Regions from separate parts of the Kitasatospora sp. NPDC087314 genome, predicted to be linked through region 3. Evidence: riboswitches for the same ligand, from Rfam matches in the RefSeq annotation. Region 3 holds a riboswitch; each other region holds the start of a gene.
The links. Region 3 has a riboswitch for cobalamin ahead of ACIO5E_RS13275 (HoxN/HupN/NixA family nickel/cobalt transporter). Riboswitches for the same ligand answer to the same signal wherever they lie in the genome.
Positions count from the first base shown of each region.

Region 1: linked by a shared signal. The riboswitch ahead of metE (5-methyltetrahydropteroyltriglutamate--homocysteine S-methyltransferase) and the one ahead of ACIO5E_RS13275 (HoxN/HupN/NixA family nickel/cobalt transporter) in region 3 are both predicted to bind cobalamin.
Region 2: linked by a shared signal. The riboswitch ahead of ACIO5E_RS17405 (FecCD family ABC transporter permease) and the one ahead of ACIO5E_RS13275 (HoxN/HupN/NixA family nickel/cobalt transporter) in region 3 are both predicted to bind cobalamin.
Region 4: linked by a shared signal. The riboswitch ahead of ACIO5E_RS20575 (cobalamin biosynthesis protein) and the one ahead of ACIO5E_RS13275 (HoxN/HupN/NixA family nickel/cobalt transporter) in region 3 are both predicted to bind cobalamin.

Region 1 covers NZ_JBIUYE010000024.1:1,859-6,890, reverse strand. The annotation lists gene ACIO5E_RS37010 (NADH:flavin oxidoreductase/NADH oxidase) at 1-421, opposite strand, end outside; gene ACIO5E_RS37005 (hypothetical protein) at 630-950, shown strand; gene ACIO5E_RS37000 (cytochrome P450) at 833-1,378, shown strand; cobalamin riboswitch at 1,622-1,795, shown strand; gene metE (5-methyltetrahydropteroyltriglutamate--homocysteine S-methyltransferase) at 1,969-4,284, shown strand; gene ACIO5E_RS36990 (hypothetical protein) at 4,650-4,820, shown strand; gene ACIO5E_RS36985 (VOC family protein) at 4,826-5,032, opposite strand, start outside.
Region 2 covers NZ_JBIUYE010000007.1:212,903-217,934, reverse strand. The annotation lists gene ACIO5E_RS17415 (ABC transporter substrate-binding protein) at 1-53, opposite strand, end outside; gene ACIO5E_RS17410 (ABC transporter ATP-binding protein) at 108-890, opposite strand; gene ACIO5E_RS17405 (FecCD family ABC transporter permease) at 890-1,975, opposite strand; cobalamin riboswitch at 2,099-2,237, opposite strand; gene sodN (superoxide dismutase, Ni) at 2,327-2,722, opposite strand; gene sodX (nickel-type superoxide dismutase maturation protease) at 3,000-3,383, shown strand; gene ACIO5E_RS17390 (CGNR zinc finger domain-containing protein) at 3,393-3,983, opposite strand; gene ACIO5E_RS17385 (amino acid ABC transporter ATP-binding protein) at 4,097-4,900, opposite strand; gene ACIO5E_RS17380 (amino acid ABC transporter permease) at 4,897-5,032, opposite strand, start outside.
Region 3 covers NZ_JBIUYE010000005.1:275,062-280,093, reverse strand. The annotation lists gene ACIO5E_RS13300 (CobW family GTP-binding protein) at 1-791, opposite strand, end outside; gene rpsN (30S ribosomal protein S14) at 788-1,093, opposite strand; gene rpmB (50S ribosomal protein L28) at 1,093-1,329, opposite strand; gene rpmG (50S ribosomal protein L33) at 1,470-1,634, shown strand; gene ACIO5E_RS13280 (type B 50S ribosomal protein L31) at 1,664-1,912, shown strand; gene ACIO5E_RS13275 (HoxN/HupN/NixA family nickel/cobalt transporter) at 1,981-3,093, opposite strand; cobalamin riboswitch at 3,125-3,339, opposite strand; gene ACIO5E_RS13270 (ArsR/SmtB family transcription factor) at 3,421-3,804, shown strand; gene ACIO5E_RS13265 (hypothetical protein) at 3,875-5,032, shown strand, end outside.
Region 4 covers NZ_JBIUYE010000009.1:71,332-76,363, reverse strand. The annotation lists gene ACIO5E_RS20580 (cobyric acid synthase) at 1-1,248, opposite strand, end outside; gene ACIO5E_RS20575 (cobalamin biosynthesis protein) at 1,245-2,234, opposite strand; cobalamin riboswitch at 2,369-2,504, opposite strand; gene ACIO5E_RS20570 (hypothetical protein) at 2,637-2,927, shown strand; gene ACIO5E_RS20565 (alpha/beta hydrolase family protein) at 3,088-4,200, shown strand; gene ACIO5E_RS20560 (hypothetical protein) at 4,695-5,032, shown strand, end outside.

The DNA.
Region 1 (5,032 bases), on a different contig from region 3:
CGCTGGGGGCGACCGGCGTCCATCCGTGGGCTTCGCCCGGGGCGAGGGCGCGTCCGCGGTCGACCCAGGTGCGCTCGGTGGACGCCTTGCGGCCGGCGTGGGCGAGCTGGATGACCGGAACGGTGCCCTGCGCCTTCAGGAAGGCGGTGATCCGCCGGAAGGCCGTGACCTGGGCGTCGTTCCAGATGCCGAGGTCGTAGGGGGTGATGCGGCCTTCGGGGCTGACGGCCGTGGCCTCCGTGATGATCAGCCCCGTACCGCCGGTGGCGCGTGCCGCGAGGTGGGCGAAGTGCCAGTCCGTCGGCACGCCGACCGCGTCGCCGTCCGGCGCGGCGCTGTACTGGCACATCGCCGCCATCCAGATGCGGTTGGGGGCGGTCAGCGTCCTCAGGGTGTAGGGGGTGAAGAGAGTGGTGCTCATGGCGGACTCCTGGTGGGGCGAGTGGGCGGTATCCGACCGTGCGGGGGCGGGCGCCGGTCGTTAGGAGTGCGGGAGGTGTGGTGGGACACCTTCGCGAATACTTGCAGGTGCACTTTGGATGACTCGACAATAGTTGCACGCACCGATTAATTGCAAGCGCGGCGTATTGTTCGGGCCGTGCATCGCCCGCGTGTCACCAGGAGGTCCGATGAAGGTCCCAGGTCCCGATCCCCGGCCGGACGGCGGTGTCGGCGCCATCGCGGAGGCAGGTGGGCTGCGCGCCTACCAGCTGTGGCTGCACGCCGAGTACGGTCCCGTGGCGCGGTTCCAGCTGCCCGGCGCCGAGGCGGCCGTGTCGGTCGCTGACCCGGTGCTGCTGGAGGCCACGGCGCACCCGGACGGGCGGCCGGAGTGCCTGTTCGCCTTCCTGGACCCGCGGTCACCGAGGAACTGGACCGCGTGCTCGGCGACCGCGCGGCACCCGGGTATGCGGACCTCCGGCGGCTCCCGTACCTGGAGATGGTCCTGAAGGAGTCTCTGCGCCTCTACCCTCCGGGCCCGTACGGCGCGAGGGAGACCGCCGAACCGCTCGCGGTCGGCGAGTACCGGATCCCGGCCGGGACGGTGGTCTTCTACCCGTTCCGGGCCATCCAGCTGAACCCCGACCACTGGCCCGAGCCCGAGCGGTTCCGTCCCGAGCGGTTCACCCCCGAGCAGGTGGCCGGGCGCGCGCGGCTGGCCTGGGTCCCCTTCGGGCTCGGCCCGCGCAGCTGCGAGGGCGCGGGCCCGGCCATGGTCGAGTGCCGACTGCTGTTGGCCGTCCTCCTCAAGCGTTTCCGCTTCCGCCCCGTGCCGGGCCACCGGGTGGATGCGACCGAGCGGTTCGTCCGCTGGGCGGCCGACGACATCCGCATGGTCGTCACCCCGAGAAAGGCCGGGCCGCCGCCGAGGAGTTGACCCGGACCGTTGACCCGGAGCCGCTGACGCCGCCCGCCGCCCGTCGCCCGTCGCCCGCCGCCCGTCGCCCGTCGCCCGTCGCCCGCCGCCCGCCGCCCGCCGCCCGCCGCCCGCCGGCCCACCGGCCGGCGGGCTCCGTCCGCAGCGCCGCGCGTCTCAGTCCGCGGACACGTTCTCGGATTGGTGTACCAGGACCGCCGGACGCCCGATAGGCTCGCGGTGCAGCTGGTTCGCCCTGCCCGCCAGGCAGGCGCGTCGCAAGAGGGAACCCGGTGGGAATCCGGGACTGCCCCGCAGCGGTGAGTGGGAACGACCGCCGTCATACGCACTGGGCCCGGGACGGGTCTGGGAAGCGACGGCCAGTAGGTGTCCGCCCTTTCGGGGACGGCCGAGCCCGCGAGTCCGAAGACCTGCCTGTTGCCCGCGCGCGACCGATCGCGCGCGGAGATCCCGGTGACCTCGTGGGCGGGTCGGCGTACATACCAGGCGGAGACCGGCACACCTGCGGTCGGCCGCCCGGTTCGTCACCCCTTCGCGCCTTCGTCCCGTCTCCGGGGAACAGAGGAAACAGGCTCGCGAAGGAGAGTCCCTTGACAGCGAAGTCCGCAGCCGCGGCAACCCTCGCCACCGCGTACGGCTACCCCCGCCAGGGCGGCAACCGGGAACTGAAGAAGGCGATCGAGGGGTACTGGAAGGGCGCCGTCACGGCCGAGGCCCTTCTGACCACCGCGGCCGACCTGCGCCGGGAGAACTGGCGCCAGCTCGCCGACGCCGGCGTCGGCGAGGTCCCCACCGGCGACTTCTCGCTCTACGACCACGTGCTGGACACCACGGTGGCCGTCGGCGCGATCCCGGCCCGCCACCGCGCCGCGGTCGACGCCGACCCGCTGGCCGGGTACTTCGCGATGGCGCGCGGCACCCAGGAGGTGGCGCCGCTGGAGATGACCAAGTGGTTCGACACCAACTACCACTACCTGGTGCCCGAACTCGGCCCCGACACCGCCTTCACCGCCGACTCCGCGAAGCCGGTCGGGGAGCTGGAGGAGGCCGTCGCCCTCGGCCACCGGGCCCGCCCGGTGCTGGTCGGCCCGGTCACCTACCTGCTGCTGGCCAAGCCCGCGCCCGGCGTGGCCGCCGACTTCCAGCCGCTCACCCTGCTCGACCGGCTGCTGCCCGTCTACGCGGCCCTGCTGGCCGAGCTGCGCGCCGCCGGGGCCGAGTGGGTGCAGCTGGACGAGCCCGCGCTCGTCCAGGACCGCACCCCGGCCGAGCTGAACGCCGCCGCCCGTGCCTACCGTGAGCTCGGTGCCCTCACGGACCGGCCGAAGCTGCTGGTCGCGAGCTACTTCGACCGCCTCGGCCAGGCCCTGCCCGTCCTGGCCAAGGCCCCGGTCGAGGGCCTGGCGCTGGACTTCACGGGACCTGCCGCCGCCAACCTGGACGGCCTCGCCGCCGTCGGCGGGCTGCCCGGCAAGCGCCTGGTCGCGGGTGTGGTCGACGGCCGCAACATCTGGATCAACGACCTGGAGAAGTCGCTCGCCACCCTGGCGACCCTGCTCGGTCTCGCCGACACGGTCGACGTGGCACCGTCCTGCTCGCTGCTGCACGTGCCGCTGGACGCCACCGCCGAACGGGAGTTGGACCCGCAGATCGCCCGCTGGCTGGCCTTCGCCCGGCAGAAGGCGGCGGAGACCTCGCTGCTCGCCCGCGGGCTGCGCGAGGGCGTCGGCGCGATCACCGCCGAACTCGCCGCCAACCGCGCCGACCTCGCCTCCCGCGCGAACTCGCCGATCACCCGCGACCCCGCCGTCCGCTCCCGCACCGCCGCCGTCGGTGCCCAGGACACCCGTCGCGCCCAGCCGTACGCGGCCCGGGCCGAGGCCCAGCGGACCCGGCTCGGCCTGCCGTTGCTGCCGACCACCACCATCGGCTCCTTCCCGCAGACCACGGACCTGCGCACCGCCCGCGCCGACCTCACCGCCGGGCGGATCGACGCGGCCGGCTACCGGGAGCGGATGGAGGCCGAGGTCCGCGAGGTCATCGCCTACCAGGAGAAGGCCGGCCTCGACGTCCTGGTGCACGGCGAGCCCGAACGCAACGACATGGTCCAGTACTTCGCCGAGCAGCTCACCGGCTACCTGGCCACCCGGCACGGCTGGGTGCAGTCCTACGGCACCCGCTACGTGCGGCCGCCGGTGCTGGCCGGGGACATCTCCCGTCCGCAGCCGATGACCGTCGACTGGTTCCGCTACGCACAGGGGCTGACGGACCGTCCGGTCAAGGGCATGCTCACCGGCCCGGTGACCATGCTCGCCTGGTCCTTCGTCCGCGACGACCAGCCGCTCGCCGAGACCGCCCGTCAGGTCGCCCTCGCGCTGCGCGACGAGGTCGTCGACCTGGAGGCGGCCGGCGCCGCCGTCGTCCAGGTCGACGAGCCGGCCCTGCGCGAGACCCTGCCGCTGCGCGCCGCCGACCGCCCGGCCTACCTCGACTGGGCCACCGAGTCCTTCCGCCTGGCGACCTCCGGGGTCCGCGCCGACACCCAGATCCACACCCACATGTGCTACGCCGAGTTCGGCGCGATCATGACGGCGATCGACGAGCTCGACGCGGACGTCATCTCGCTGGAGGCCACCCGCTCGCACATGGAGGTCGCCGGGGAGCTGGCCGAGGCCGGCTACCCGCGCGAGGTCGGCCCGGGCGTGTGGGACATCCACTCGCCGCGCGTCCCGAGCACCGAGGAGGCCGTCGAGCTGCTGCGCGCCGGGCTCGCGGCGATCCCCGCCGAGCGGCTCTGGGTCAACCCCGACTGCGGCCTGAAGACCCGCGGCTGGCCGGAGACCCGGGCCTCCCTGGAGAGCCTGGTCGGCGCCGCCCGGCGACTGCGCGCCGAGCTCGCCGGCTGACCTGACGGAGACCGGGGGCGGGCGCGGCCCGAGCGCCGTGCCCGCCCCCGGTCACCGGGGCACCCCGCGCGGCCCGCGAGCGGGACGACGTGACCGTGGCGGCCAGCGTGCCGGCCGCCGCACAGGGGCCCCGGGCGGTCCGGGGCCACGAGGTCCGGGCCGCTCGGGTCGAGGACGGGGAGAGACGGCCCTGCGCGATAGCTGGGCCGCCCTCGGTGCACACCCGTCGGATCCTCCCCGGCCGATCGGCCCGTCCGGGTGGCGCCGGACGAGGAGCCGTGGTGCGGCTCGCCCCGGCTTGCGGCTCTCCGGGGCGAGCGTTTGAGTGGGGGTGGTACCGCCGGAATCGGAGACGAGGAGGCGCCATGTCGCACCACAAGTCCAACAAGGACGTCGAGGGGAACCCGGACACCGGCCACGGGCGCGGCCTGCCGCGCCGCCCCGACGAGGAGGAGCTCGAAGAGCGCACCGAGGAGGACCGCGAGGAGGTGGGCCTGCCCCCGGACCCGGACGCCCCGCCCGAGGACAGGCCCTAGCTGGGTCAGCCCTGCTTCCGCGGCTGGCTGAAGCGCACCATGTTGCCCGCCGGGTCGCGGAAGGCGCAGTCCCGGACGCCGTACGGCTGGTCCACCGGCTCCTGCAGGACCTCGGCGCCCGCGGCGCGGATCCGCTCGAAGGTCGCGTCGCAGTCGTCGGTGCGGAAGATCACCCCGCGCAGCAGGCCCCTGGCCATCAGGTCGGTCACCGC
Region 2 (5,032 bases), on a different contig from region 3:
GCGGTGAGTCCGAGGGCGAGCAGGGCGGTGGCGGCAACGGCCTTGGTACGCACGGGCCTTCTTTCGAGGTCGAGCAGTTTTCGGGGTCGATCGGTCCGCGGGGTCGATCAGTCTTCGGGGGTGGGCCGGATCCGGTCGAAGAGCAGTTGGGCGGCGCCGGTCACCGGGTGCCGCACGGGAGCGGCCCGGACGCCGAACACCTCGGCCAGCAGGTCGGGGCGGAGCACCTCGGCGGGCGGCCCCGAGGCGACGATCCGGCCGGCCCGCAGCACGTACAGCAGGTCGCAGTGGCCGGCCGCCAGGTTGAGGTCGTGCAGCGCGGTGAGCACCGTCGGTCCGGCCTGCCGGACCAGCGCCAGGACGTCCAACTGGTGGGCGATGTCCAGGTGGTTGGTGGGCTCGTCCAGCACCAGCAGCCGGGGCTCCTGGACCAGCGCGCGGGCGATCAGCACCCGCTGCTTCTCGCCGCCGGACAGGCTCAGGAAGCCCCGCCCGGCCAGGTGTTCGGCGCCGACCCTGCGCAGCGCCCCCGTGCAGCGCGCGTGGTCGCCCGCGCCCGGGCCGCCCAGCCCGCGCCGGTGCGGCAGCCGGCCCATGGCGACCACCTCGGCGACCGTGAAGTCGAACTCGGCGGAGTGCTCCTGGGGCAGCGCGGCCACCCGTCGGGCGGCCGCGCGCGCGGTGAGCGCGTGCAGGTCGTCGCCGTCCAGCCGGACGGCCCCGGCGGCGGGCCGCAGCGCCCGGTAGACGCAGCGCAGCAGGGTCGACTTGCCGCTGCCGTTCGGCCCGACCAGCCCGACCACCTGCCCGGCGGCGGCGTCCAGGGTGACGTCGTGGACCAGCCGGGCGCCGGCCAGTTCGACCGAGACGGAGTCCAGGGCGAGGTCCATCAGCGGCCTCCGAAGGAGTAGCCGCGACGGCGCATCAGCAGCAGGAAGCATGGCACTCCGAGGACCGCGGTGACCACCCCGACCGGCAGTTCGGCGGGCGCCAGCAGGGTGCGCGAGACGATGTCCACCCAGACCAGCAGCAGCGCCCCGGCGAGCGGCGCGACCAGCAGTACCCGGCGGTGTCCGGCGCCGACCAGCATCCGGGCCAGGTGCGGCACCATCAGCCCGACGAAGCCGATCGCCCCGCTGACGGCGACCACCGTGCCGGTGACGGCGGCGGTCACCACGAACAGCTCGCGGCGCAGCCGGTCCGGGTCCACGCCGAGCGAGGCGGCCGTCTCGTCGCCCATGGCGAGCGCGTCCAGCCGGCCGGCCGCGCAGGCCAGGTACGCCAGACCGGCCAGCACGGTGGCGGCGGCGATCGGCACCGAGCCCCAGGTGGCGCCGCCGAGGCTGCCGAGCAGCCACATCATGGCGTCCCGGGCGGCCTCGCCGCGGGCGGCCGCGAAGACCATCAGCGCGGTGAGCGCGGAGAAGCCGTAGGAGAGCGCGGTGCCGGTGAGCACCAGCCGCAGCGGGGTGAGCCCGTAGGCCGTCCGCGCCGCGAGGTAGACCAGCACCATGGCGAGCAGCGCGGAGCCGAACGCGGAGACCGAGATGGCCCACACCCCGAGCGAGGCGAAGGCGCCGAGCAGCAGGACGGCGTTGGCGCCGACGGCCGCGCCGGAGGAGACGCCGAGCACGAAGGGGTCGGCCAGCGCGTTGCGCACCAGGGCCTGGACGGCGACCCCGGTGGCGGCCAGCCCGGCGCCGACCACGGCGGCCAGCACGGTGCGCGGCAGCCGGATCTCCCAGACGATCGCGTAGGCGGCGGCCTCGCCCGCCTCCAGCCGTCCGCCCGTCAGTCCGGCGGCCAGCAGCCGCAGGGCGCGGGGCAGGCCGATCCCGGCGGCGCCCAGTGCGACCCCGCAGACCAGTGAGAGCAGCAGGGCGGCGGCCAGACCGACGGTGAGGGGTGCGGCGGGTATGCGACGGGCGGGCGGGCTCACCGCGCCGCCGCCCACGGGTGCGGTGCTCACGCGCACCTCCGGGTGGTTCTCTCGCTCCGCTCGTCCACGGGTGCGCCTTGCCTCGGGCCGCGGGTGTGCGGGGGCGGGCGCCGGACGGGCGCGGGCCCGGGCGCCGTCCCCTCGCAGTCCACGGCGAGTTGTCGGGAGGTCGGCGGCCGAGGGCGATCGGGCTGGCACGGCCGACGGGCCGCGCTCACCGTTGCGGGTCAGCGCCGGATTCACACCGGACTTCCCCCTCGGACGCCCTGGCAGCATAACAGCCACTCAGGCCAGGCAACCCTTACCTGGGCCGCGATCGGGCGTGGACGCACGACCGCCCCCGTCCGGCGCTGCGGACGGGGGCGGTCGGGTGGCGACGCGTCAGGCTCAGGCCTGCTTGGTCTCCCAGAAGATCTTGTCGACCTCGGCGATCAGGTCCAGCAGGGCCTGGCCGGTGGCCGGGTCGGTGGACGCCTTGGCGGCCGAGGCGGCCTTCAGGGTGTCGTTGACCAGCTGGTGCAGCTGCGGGTACTTCTCGAAGTGCGGGGCCTTGAAGTAGTCGCTCCACAGCACCGAGATGTGGTGCTTGACGGCCTCGGCGCGCTGCTCCTTGATGATGATGGCGCGGGCGCGGAAGTGCGGGTCCTCGTTGGCCTGGTACTTCTCCTGGGTGGCCTTGACCGACTCGGCCTCGAGCCGCGCCTGCGCCGGGTCGTACACGCCGCAGGGCAGGTCGCAGTGGGCGTGGGCGGTGGCGCGCGGTGCAAACAGACGAGAGAACATGGGAGTCCTTCCTTAGATCGTCTTCCCGCGCCCGAGATTACCCTTCCGCCCCCGTCGTTTCGCGATCGGGCGGTGGGCCTAGGGCAAAAGGCGGACCCGCAACCGGGGTATTCCGGACATCGAACAGGGTGACGGTCCGTACGGCAGACTGGGACCGGGTGGTCCGGGAGGAGGAGTCGTGGCGCGGAGCACGGAACCGGAGGGCACGGAACCCCAGGGGCGGGGCCGGCGCGGCGGCGCGGTGCCGTTCGGGCTGGTCGACGTGGCGGGCCCGTCGATGGTCCCGACCCTGCGCGAGGGCGACCAGCTGCTGGTGCGCTACGGCGCGCCGATCCGGCCCGGCGCGGTGGTGCTCTTCCGGCACCCCTTCCAGCAGGACCTGCTGGTGGTGAAGCGGGCCGCCGAACGGCGCCCGGGGGGCTGGTGGTTGCTGTCCGACAACCGGCCGGTGGACAGCGACAGCCGCAGCTACGGCCCGGTGCCGGACGAACTGGTGCTCGGCCGGGTGCTGCTGCGGCTGCGCCCGCGCCCGGCCTGGCTGGCGCCGGGGCGCCGGCTGGAGCGGCTGCTGCTGACCACCCGGCTGGCCCGGGTGCCGGGCCTGGCCCGCCGCCTGGGCGTCTGGGCGGAGGAGCTCCAGGGCGTGTCGGACAAGCCCTAGAACGGGCGCCTACCCTGCGGCGCCGAGGGCCGCGGCCTCCGCCTCCTGGCGCTTGCGGGCCCGGTACGCGGCGACGTTGGCGCGGGTCGCGCAGCGGTCCGAGCAGTACCGGCGGGAGCGGTTGGTCGAGGTGTCCAGGTAGGCGTTGCGGCAGGGCGCGGCCTGGCAGATGCCGAGCCGGTCGGCGCCCAGCTCGGTCAGGTGGACGGCCAGGCCCATGCAGGCGACCGCGCTGAAGTGCGCGGTGGCGGTCGGGGAGTTGTCGGCCAGGTGCAGGTGCCAGCGCGGCCGGCCGGCGTCGTCCAGGAAGTCGTGCCCGGAGACCAGCGGGCTGACCGGGTACTCCATCAGCAGGCTGTTCAGCAGGTCGACGCCCCGGATCTCGTCGCCCTCGGCGGCGGCCTCGAAGACCCCGCGCAGCCTGGTGCGCACCGCCCGCAGCCGGGGCAGGTCGGATTCGTCGGCCTGCGCGGCGGCCCGTGAGGAGTCGGAGAACAGGGCGCGCACCGCGTCCACGGACGTCAGCGCGTCGGTGCCGCGCTCGGGCTCCTCGGTGTTCACCAGCCGAACGGCGAGATCGGCGTACGAGGCGAGCTCCACGGAGGTCCTTCCAGAAGGTCGGTAACGGGCTGACTGCGTCCAGCCTATTACCTGGGTGGGGAAAACGTCGGCGCCCGGCAGGAGCAGCCTGCCGGGCGCCGACGGTACGGGCTCTACAGCACCTTGGAGAGGAACGCCCGGGTGCGCTCGTGCTGGGGGTCGGTGAGTACCTCGCGGGGGTTGCCGGACTCGACCACCACGCCACCGTCCATGAACACCAGCGCGTCGCCGACCTCGCGGGCGAAGCCCATCTCGTGGGTGACGACCACCATGGTCATGCCCTCCTCGGCGAGGCCGCGCATGACGTCCAGGACGTCGCCGACCAGCTCGGGGTCGAGCGCCGAGGTCGGCTCGTCGAAGAGCATCAGCTTGGGCTTCATGGCCAGCGCGCGGGCGATCGCGACGCGCTGCTGCTGGCCGCCGGAGAGCTGGGAGGGGTAGTTCCTCGCCTTGTCGGCGAGACCGACCCGCTCCAGCAGGCCCATCGCCCGCTCCCGGGCGACGGCCTTGCTCTCGCCCTTGACCTGGACCGGGGCCTCCATGACGTTCTCGACGGCCGTCATGTGCGGGAACAGGTTGAAGCGCTGGAAGACCATGCCGATGTCGCGCCGCTTGACGGCGACCTCGCGGTCCTTGAGCTCGTGGAGCTTGTCGCCCTTCTGCTGGTAGCCGACCAGTTCGCCGTCCACCCAGAGGCGGCCGGCGTTGATCTTCTCCAGGTGGTTGATGCACCGCAGGAAGGTCGACTTGCCGGAGCCGGACGGGCCGATCAGGCAGAACACCTCGCCCTGCCGGACCTCCAGGTCGATGCCCTTCAGCACGTGCACGGCGCCGTAGGACTTGTGGACGTTCTCGGCACGGACCATCGGGTGGCCGGTGGCGGTGGCGTCGGCCGGGGTCTTGCTCAGATCGGTCATACGTGACCACCTCCCTCAAGCCCCGGGACGACGTCGGCGCCGGTCTTCGGGGTGGGCCTTCCGGCGAACAGGCCCCGCAGCCGCTGCAGCGGGGTGGGCGGGAGGGTCCGGTTGGAGCCGCGGGCGTAGTAG
Region 3 (5,032 bases):
CAGACCAGCGTGGTGACGCCGGCCTCGTCGCTCTCCTGCGGGAGCAGCGCCATCGCCGGGTTGACCCGGTCGCGGGCGGCCGCGACGTCGAAGCCGCCGAGGGCGGCCCGGGTCAGCGCGCCGGTGCCGAGCCGGACGACCCGGGCGGTGGGGTGGAGCTGGCGGAGCAGTGCGAGCCCGGGCGCGTGCGCCGTCGCGCGCGGCACCGCCAGGGTGGTGGCGTACTCGACCTGGTGGGCGAGCGCCTCCGCGCGGGTCCGCTCGTCCTGGGCGGCGGTGTGCTCGCCGTGCTCCACCAGGTCGTCGGACACCGAGAGTTCGCCGATCAGCCGGTCCGGGTCGACGGCGGTGACCACGCCGGCGAGTTCGACGACGTCCCCCAGGTGGCGGCCGTCCGCCTCTCCCCCGGCGATCACCTCGACGGCCGGGTGCGGGTCGCTGCCGCCCCACAGTTCGACGATCGCGAGCCCGTACCGGCCTTCGTCGGCGATCCGCACCAGCCGGGGCAACAGGTCCTCGCGCAGGGCGCAGCAGGGGCAGTCGTTCACCAGCGGGACGTCGGCGACGTCGAACCCGCCTCCCCCGTCGCGCAGCTCGCGGTGGACGAGGCCGTGCGAGGACTCCCGCAGGTCGTGGTGGAGGACCACCGCGTCCACCGCGCCGTGCATCAACTCGTTCACCGCCAGGCGGCGTTCGGCGCCGTGGAGCCCGGCGACCACCACCACCGGCAGCTTGATCCCGTCCAGGCCGCCGATTCCGGCCAGGCGGTCCGGCCCGTCGACGCCGCTCACCAGCTGGCCTTCCGGACGCCGGGCAGGTGGCCGGCGTGGGCGTGGGCGCGGAGGTTGATCCGGGAGAGGCCGAAGGCGCGCAGGTAGCCGCGCGGGCGGCCGTCGACGGCGTCGCGGTTGCGGATCCGGGTGGCGCTGGCGTCACGGGGCTGGCGGGCGAGTTCGGCCTGCGCGGCGTCTCGCTCGGCGGGGGCGGTGCCGGGGTGGGCGATGATCCGCTTGAGTTCGGCGCGGCGCTCGGCGTAGCGCGCCACGACGGCGCGCCGCTGCTCGTTCCTGGCGATCTTGCTCCGCTTGGCCATCAGACCTTCCCCCCTCGGGCGCGGATGCGGGCGACGGCGGCCTCGATGCCGATCGTGTCGATGGTGCGGATGCCCTTGGCACTGAGCGTGAGCCGGACGTACCGACCCTCGCCGGGCAGCCAGTAGCGCTTGTGCTGGATGTTGGGGTCGAAGCGGCGGCGGGTGCGGCGGTGCGAGTGCGAGATCGCGTTGCCGAAGCCGGGTCGACGGCCGGTGAGTTGGCAGTGGGCGGACATGGATGCTCCCTGGCGTCCGGGAATGGGCGGGACGGAGCTCACGTTACACCAGATGAAAATGACTTCCATTTCGGTGTACGGTTTCGCCCCGGCCCCGAACACCCCGATTCCGAACACCCCGCCCACCCGGGAGGACACCCATGGCCCGCAGCGAACTGCGCCCCGTCATCAAGCTCCGCTCCACCGCCGGCACCGGCTACACGTACGTGACCCGCAAGAACCGCCGCAACGACCCGGACCGGATGGTCCTGCGCAAGTACGACCCGGTCGCGGGCCGGCACGTCGACTTCCGCGAAGAGCGCTGACCCCCGCCCGTCCGAGAAGGAGCCCACCCATGAAGCCCGGCATCCACCCCGCCTACCGCCCGGTCGTCTTCCGCGACAAGGTCGGCGGCCTCGCCTTCCTCACCCGCTCGACGGTCACCGGCGACCGCACGATCGAGTGGGAGGACGGCACCACCTATCCGGTGATCGACGTCGAGATCTCCTCGGCCAGCCACCCCTTCTACACCGGTCAGTCGCGCGTCCTGGACACCGCCGGCCGGGTCGAGCGCTTCCGTCAGCGCTACGGCGACCGGCACTGACCCGCGGCAACGCGACGGCGCCTCCCCCCGAACCTGCGGGGGAGGCGCCGTCGGACCACCGGTGGCCCCTACTCGGCCGCCACCCAGCGCTTCTCCACCCGGGCCAGCTTCCAGTACGCGATCGCCGCGGCCCAGACCACCACGAACAGCCCGGCGATCGCGTAGCCGACGTTGTCCAGCGAGATGTCCGCGATCCAGCCGGTGACCGGGTCGGTCAGGTCGAGCTTCTCGTGCAGCACGCCGACCAGCTCGATGGTGCCGATGACGAACGCCACCGCGATCGACAGCCCGGTGATCGTCAGGTTGTAGTACACCTTCCGGACCGGGTTGGCGAAGGCCCACTGGTACGCGAAGTTCATGAACGTCCCGTCCAGCGTGTCGAACAGGCTCATCCCGGCCGCGAACAGCAGCGGCAGGCAGACGATCGCGTACCAGGGCAGCCCGGCCGCCGCGCCCGACCCGGCCATCACCATCAGGGTGACCTCGGTCGCGGTGTCGAAGCCGAGCCCCAGCACCATGCCCACCGGGAACATCTGCCCGGGCCGGGTGATCGACCGGGTCGCCCGGTTCAGCACCCGGGCCATGAACCCCCGCGAGTTGAGGTGCTCCTCCAGCTGCGCCTCGTCGTACGACCCGGCCCGCATCGACCGGAACACCTTGAGGATGCCGAGCAGCGCGGCCAGGTTGAGCGCGCCGATCAGGTAGAGGAACGCGCCGGAGGCCGTCGTCCCGACCACCCCGAGCCACTTGTGGGTGGTCGACTCGTCGTCCATCAGGGTGTTGGCCAGCTGCGCGCCGCCCGCCACCAGGGCCGCCATGATCACCACCATCGAGGAGTGCCCGAGGGCGAACCAGAAGCCGACCGAGACCGGCCGCTTGCCGTCCGCCATCAGCTTGCGGGTGGTGTTGTCGATCACCGCGATGTGGTCGGCGTCGAAGGCGTGCCGCATCCCGAGGGTGTACGCGGTGATCCCCAGGCCCACCCCGAAGACCTGGGTACCGACCTCGTACTTGTGCGGCGCCACCAGGAAGACGAGCGTCCCGAAGGCCACCACGTGCATGGCCACGATCACCCCCATCAGCCCGGCCGTACGGATGGTGTCCTCGCGCCTCCAGCGGAACGTGGGCAGCGCGGGCGGTGTCGCCGTCGGCTCGGCGGCGGCGGTTTCGGGCACGGTCATCTTCGGGTCACGCTCCAGCACCTCGTGGAAACAGTTCGTGAGATGCCGTGGCCGGTCTCCTGGCTTACGGGGATTCCGTACCCGCCTTCCCAGGCGCGCGAGGCTCCCAGTGGCGTCGTGGGTACGGACGACTCTCCATCGACGACGATCGCGATGGCCCGATCACAGTGGCGAGGGCCGCTCCGGGCTGGGACCCCTGAGGATCCGTCACCGGTCTTCCCGAGCACCACGGCGGGGAACACCGTAGGGGCCAGGCCCCACCCTTGCAAGGCTGCGCACCTGCGCAGGTGTCCAGGATCACACGCCCCCGCCTGCGACAATGAGCGCATGCATCTCGTACCGGCCGACCGCGCGGGCCACCGCACCATCGACGGACACCGGGTCTGCGAGGCCATCGCCGCGATCGGCGACACCGCGCACGTCCGCTCCTGGGCCGAGCGGTTCTCCCTGCTCGCCGACCCCGGACGGCTCGCCCTCCTGCTCGCCCTCCACCGGGCCGGCCCGCTCGCCGTGACCGACCTCGCCGTCGCCACCGGCATGCGCGACCCCGCCGTCTCCCAGGCCCTGCGGCTGCTCCGGACGGCCGGCGTCGTCACCGGCGACAAGGACGGCCGCGTCGTGCGCTACCGGCTCGTGGACGACACCCTGCGCCCCCTCCTCGACGAGTGCGCCGCCGCCGAGCACCACGAGCCCACCGCGGCGACCGGCTGACCGGCTCTCGGGCTGACCGACACTCGGGAAACGGCCCCGGAGCGGCACCGGGGGTGAGTACGATCATGGTGTGCCGTCCCACCCCCACGCCTGGCCCGCCGACCGCTGGAACACCCGACCGGTCAAGGCCCGCGTGCTGGCGGTCGCCCGCACCCTCACCTCGGCCACCCGGGTCCTGGACGTCCTCACCCTGCTGCACCCGGACGGCCTCGAACGGTACTTCACCGTCAACCCCGGATCCGCCTTCGCCGACCGCGCCCTGGACGAGTACCTGCACGACCTGCCCGGCATCACCGTGCTGGACTGGGAGGACGCCGTCCGACGCCACTTCGACCTGGCTGTCGCCTGCGCCGTCCACGCCTCCATGCACCGCCTGGACGCCCGGCTCGTCGTCCTCCCGCACGGCGCCGGCTACAACCGCCTGGTGACCGAGTCCACCGGCGACACGGTCAGCTCCGCCGGCCTCTCCCGCAACGAACTCACCCACCACGGCCGGGTGTTCGTCGACGTCCTCGGCCTCTCCCACCCCGAGCAGCTGGACCGCCTGCGGGTCTCCTGCCCGGAGGCGCTGGACGTCGCCCACGTGGTCGGCGACCCCTGCTTCGACCGGATGCTCCGCAGCCTCCGCTCCCGCGACGGCTACCGCGGCGCCGTCGACGGCCGGCGGCTCGTCGTCGTCAACTCCACCTGGAGCGAGCACTCGTTATTCGGCTGCCGCCCCGACCTGCCCCTGCACCTGGTCCGCCGACTGCCCGCCGACGAGTACACGGTGGCCGTCGTCCTGCACCCCAACATCTGGAGCCGGCACGACCCCGAGGCCCTGCTCGACAGCGCCCGCCGGATGGGCCTGCGCCTGATCCCGCCCCACCAGGGCTGGCAGGCCGCCCTGGTCGCCGCCGACTGCCAGATCGGCGACCACGGCTCGGTGTCCGTCTACGGCGCCGCGCTGGAGCGGCCCACCGCGCTCGTCGCCACCGGCGCCGCCGAACTCGACCCGCGCTCCCCCAGCTACGCCTTCGGCCAGGCCGCGCCCGTACTCGACCCCGACGGCGACCTCGCCGCCCAGCTCGACCAGATCCTGCGGAAGCAGGACCCGACCGCGCTGCGCCGGATCGCCGACCGCTCACTCGGCCGGCGCGGCCGCTCCGCCGAGCTGCTGCGCCCTTTGCTCTACTCCTTCCTGGAGCAGCTGGACGAACCCGGGAACGAACCGGTCCTGCCGCCCTAC
Region 4 (5,032 bases), on a different contig from region 3:
CACCGAGCCCACCCGGCAGCCGTCCAGGAAGGGTTGGCCCCCCTCGACCGCCACCACGCCGTGGTGGATCTCGTACCCCACGACCCGCTGCCCGTACGCCTCGCCGACCGGCCGGGCCAGCACCTTCTCGGCGCCGAACCGCACGTTCGTCGGCAGCAGTCCCAGGCCCTCGACCGAGCCGGCCTTGGACTCCACCTCGTCCTCGATCGAGCGGGCCAGCATCTGGTAGCCGCCGCACACCCCGAGGACCGGCAGCCCGGCCGCCGCCCGCGCCCTCAGCGCCGGCTCCAGGCCGCGCTCGCGCAGCCAGGCCAGGTCGGCCACGGTGGCCCGGGTGCCGGGCAACACCACCAGGTCGGCGTCGGCCAACTCCTCCGGCCGGGTCGCCCAGCGCACCAGCACGCCCGGTTCCTGCGCCAGCGCGTCCAGGTCGGTGAAGTTCGACAGCCGGGGGAAGCGCACCACGGCCACCCGCAGCACGTCCGCGCCCAGCGGCCCGCGCCCTTCGGTGCGGTCCACCACGGTCGTCAGATCGAGCGAGTCCTCGGCGTCCAGCCACAGTCCCGGCAGCATCGGCAGCGTGCCCAGCACCGGGCGGCCGGTCAGCCCGTGCAGCATCTCCAGGCCGGGCGCCAGCAGCCGGGCGTCGCCGCGGAACTTGTTGACGAACCAGCCCGCCACATGCCGCTGGTCCTCCGCCGACAGCAGCGCCAGCGTCCCGTACATCGCGGCGAAGACGCCGCCGCGGTCGATGTCCCCGACCACCACCACCGGCAGCCCGGCGGCCGTGGCCAGGCCCATGTTGGCGATGTCCCGGTCCCGCAGGTTGATCTCGGCGGGCGAGCCGGCGCCCTCGCACACCACCACGTCGTAGCGGCTGCGCAGATCCGCCAGGCACTCCAGCGCCCGCTCCAGCAGGACGGGCTTGCGCTCGCGGTAGTCCAGCGCGCCCACCTCGGCGACCGGCCGACCCAGCAGCACCACCTGGCTGCGGCCGTCCGCGCCCGGCTTCAGCAGCACCGGGTTCATCGCCGCCTCCGGCTCCACCCGGGCCGCCTGCGCCTGCATCGCCTGCGCCCGGCCGATCTCGGCGCCGTCGGCGGTGACGAAGGAGTTCAGCGACATGTTCTGCGCCTTGAACGGCGCGACCGAGACCCCCTGACGGGCCAACCAGCGGCAGATGCCCGCGGTCACCACGCTCTTGCCCGCGTCCGAGGTCGTCCCGGCGACCAGCAGCGCGTTGCTCATGCCGTGCCCCTCCTTCTCGAAGCCGTCCGTGGCCTCGAAGCCGCCAACGACCGGATCGCCAGATGCCCCGCGACCGTCGTACCCAGGGCCAGCACGCCCACCCGCCGGGAGAGCGCGCAGGCCCGCTCGATGTCGTCCACCGTCACCGGCCGCAGCTCCGCGCCCAGCACCGGCCGGTGCTCCACCCGCTCGCCGTACTGCAGGGTCCCGCCCAGCCGGACGCCCACCGCTCCCGCGAAGGCCGCCTCCGCCTGGCCCGCGTTCGGGCTCGGATGCGCCGAGCCGTCCCGCCGCCAGACCCGCCAGGCCGTCCGCGGCTCCGGCGCGGCGGCCACCGTCAGCAGCGCCGTCAGCCGGGCGCCCGGCCAGCCCGCCAGGTCGTCCAGCCGGGCCGACGCCCAGCCGAACCGGGCGTACCGGGGCGAGCGGTGGCCCACCATCGCGTCCAGGGTGTTCACCGCGCGGAACGCCAGCAGCCCCGGCGTGCCCGCCAGCGTGCCCCAGGCCAGTGCGTTCACCACGGCGTCCGCCGTGTTCTCCGCCACCGACTCGACCACCGCCCGGGCGATCTGCGGCCCGTCCAGCGCGCTCGGATCCCGCCCGCACAGGTGCGGCAGCCGCTCCCGCGCGGCCGCCAGATCGCCCGCGGCGAGCGAACGGCCGACGGTGCGCGCCTCCCTGGTCAGCGAGGTGCCGCCGAGCACCGTCCAGGTCGCAGCGGCCGCCAGCGCGGCCCGGCCCAGCGGACGCCGGCCCACCGTACGGTCCAGGGCCACCGCGCCGGCCGTGACCGCGCCCACGCACAGCGCCGTGTACCCGGCGCCGGCCACCCGGTCGTCCCGCCACACCCGGCGCTCCAGCCGGGTCGCCGCAGCGCCGAACGCGGCCACCGGGTGGCCGCGCCGGGGATCGCCGAAGCGGGTGTCGGCGGCATAGCCCGCGACGGCGCCCAGCGCGAACGCGGCGGCGCGGGTCAGCGGGCGCACGACGGGAGCGAACGTATCGGCGGGCGCGACAGGTTCGGCGGAAGGCCGCGTGGGGTCCGGCGGGGCGGGGCAGCCTGCATCGCGTGCGTGTCCTCACTCAGGGTCCGCGCCCTGGATCGACGTAGCGGGGGCGAGAGTCTCCTGGCTTCCGGGTCGAACGCACCCCCGGGCCTTCCAGCGGCTTCTGACGGCCCGCCGTGGCAACAACAATCCGAGCGTGCTCCCCGGTGACAGTGGCGGGACCGCGCCGGACTCGCACCGGCTTCCTCTGCATGCCTCCGTTTGGCCCCAGGATCCCATCACGCGGCCGAACCGGGCGTCAACCGAGGTCACGGAGGGGTTGGTCACACGCGGGCCCCGTCGCTACCTCCGATCAGGCGGCCCGCAGGGGAATGACACCCTGTGCGATCGTCCAGCGGCCCGAAGGGGCCTCCGGGGCCGCTTCGTGCGTTCGACGGCCGCTGGCAGGCCCACGTCCGGGCGATCGCCCGGATCGTCCCGGTCCACCGGAACGACCTCGCCGCCGTCCTGACGGTGCTCCAGCAGGAGAACCAGGTCTCCTGCCACTGGGGTTCCGGGAGCTGGGGCGGCTCCCCGGACCCCGCCGCCCGGCCCGAACCCGCCCGCGACCGCCCGCTGGCGGAACGCTTCTGGGAGCTCCTCGGGCGACTCGAACCGGACGTTCCGGTCTGACGCACCTGCCGGCCCCGTCCGACCGCACCCGCTTGCCCCTCCCGTTCCCGCCCGCACCGCCGTAACCCGGACGGCCCAGTCCGGTGGCCACCCGCGAGGCCCCCCGATGAACTGGTGTACGAACACCGTCCGGTCCGAGACCAGCAGAGCGGGGAGCGATATGCGTTGGGGAACCGCGGCCGCCGTGGCGGCCGCCGCCGTCGGCGCCGGGGCCGCCGTCCTGGTGATAGGCCGCCGGGCCTCCGAACGGATGGTCCACCCGGCGAGCGCCGTCCAGGAGTCCGGCCCGGTCCGCGTGCAGAGCCTCGCCGCCGGCCGGGTCACCTTCACCCGCAGCCCCGAGAGCCTGCGCCCCGGCCGCTGGGCCGTCGAATGGGACGACCACGGCCACGCCGTCGTCGAGGACGTCCTGCACGGCGACGAGCACGGTGTCACCCGCCGCCTGGTCCGCGCCGACCGGGGCGCCCTCGCCCCCGGCACCGAGGTCCGCTTCACCCCCCGCGTCCACCTCGGCGACCCCACCGAGGCGCTCGGCCTCCCGTTCACCGACACCGCCGCCGACGGCGAACTCGGCGCCCTCCCCGCCTGGCGCCTGGACGGCAAGCGCGGTGTCTGGGTGATCCTGATCCACGGCCCCGGTGCCGACCGCCAGCAGACCCTCCCGGTCCTCCCCGTCCTGGACCGTCTCGGGCTTCCCGTCCTCGCCGTCACCTACCGCGGCGACCAGGGCGCCCCCGCCTCCCCGGACGGGCTGGGCCACTTCGGCGGGTCCGAGTGGCGCGACGTCGAGTCGGCGGTCCGGCTCGCGCTCGACAGCGGCGCCGGCCGGGTCATCCTGTACGGCTGGTCCCTCGGCGCGACCATGGCCCTCCAGACCGCCGCCCGCTCCGCCTGGGCCCACGCCATCAGCGGCCTGGTGCTGGACTCGCCGGTCCTCGACCTGCCCGCCACCGCCCGCCGCGGCGCCGCCCGGGCCGGCTACACCGGTGCCGCCGCCGAACTCGGCGCCCTCGCCGCCGAGGGCCGCACCGGCGTCGACCTCGCCGACTTCTCCCGCATCGCCGAAGGCGCCGACCTGCGCGTGCCCACCCTCCTCCTGCACAGCCCGGACGACGAGCTCGCCCCCTACGGCGCCGCGGAGCGCCTCGCCGCCGCCCGCCCCGGTGTGGTCAGCCTCCAGCCCTTCCCCGGCGCCGGCCACGCCACCCTGTGGAACTCCGCCCCCACCCACTACACCGAACTCCTCCGCCGCTGGCTCACCCCCTTGCTCTGATTCCGCCCCCCCGCGAGTCGGCGCCCGTTTCGGGATGCCGGATACGGCCTCTCCAGCCACCCGATGCGCACGCAGTGTGACCGCTCGAACGGGCACCGCGACCGGCGTTCCGGGCGTCGGGCCGGCCTGGCATGACCCCGCCACCTGTTTCCGGCCAGGCGGTTTGCCTCTGTTGCCCGATCTTGGGGAGGTGCCGTCGACGGCAGCCCGTCCGTACGGCCAACCGGATGTGACAGAAGGCCGGTACAAGGGGAAGACTGCTCGACGTGACGTCTCGGAATCCGCGCGACCGTGATGCCCCGCTCCCGCCGACGATCGGTACCGGTGCGACGGTGACCCGTCTCCCAGGTACAGCCCATCGACCCGCCGCAGGCAGGCCGGGCGGGGCCGGGGTACCCCGCCGACGAGGGCCCGCTCCGGCGCCCGGTCGAGGGCGGGTTCCCCTGCCGGACGGCTTCCCGGCGCCTGCCGAGCTGGCACCGCTGGCGCGCCGGATGCTGGTGGACGCCGTCCGGATCGCCCGCTGGGCCGGGGAGCTGGAGGAGGTAGACAAGCGGGGCGAGCTGCTGCCGGAGGACGCCCGTGCGGCGGGCCGGGCGCTGGCCATGACGGTCGCCGCCGCCGCCAAGGCGTGGGGGCAGGCCCTGCTGGTCGGCCTGGTCGAGGCCCGGGACGGGGGTGCCGGCCCGGGTTGGCGCCTGCACGCCTGGGAGCACGACGACGAGGCCGTGATCCGCGGCTGGTCGGCGCTGTTCGACGCCTGGACGCTGCTGGCCCCGGTGCCGCCCGCCGCCCTGCGCGGCGTGTTCGCGGTGCTGGCCGGGCAGGCGGT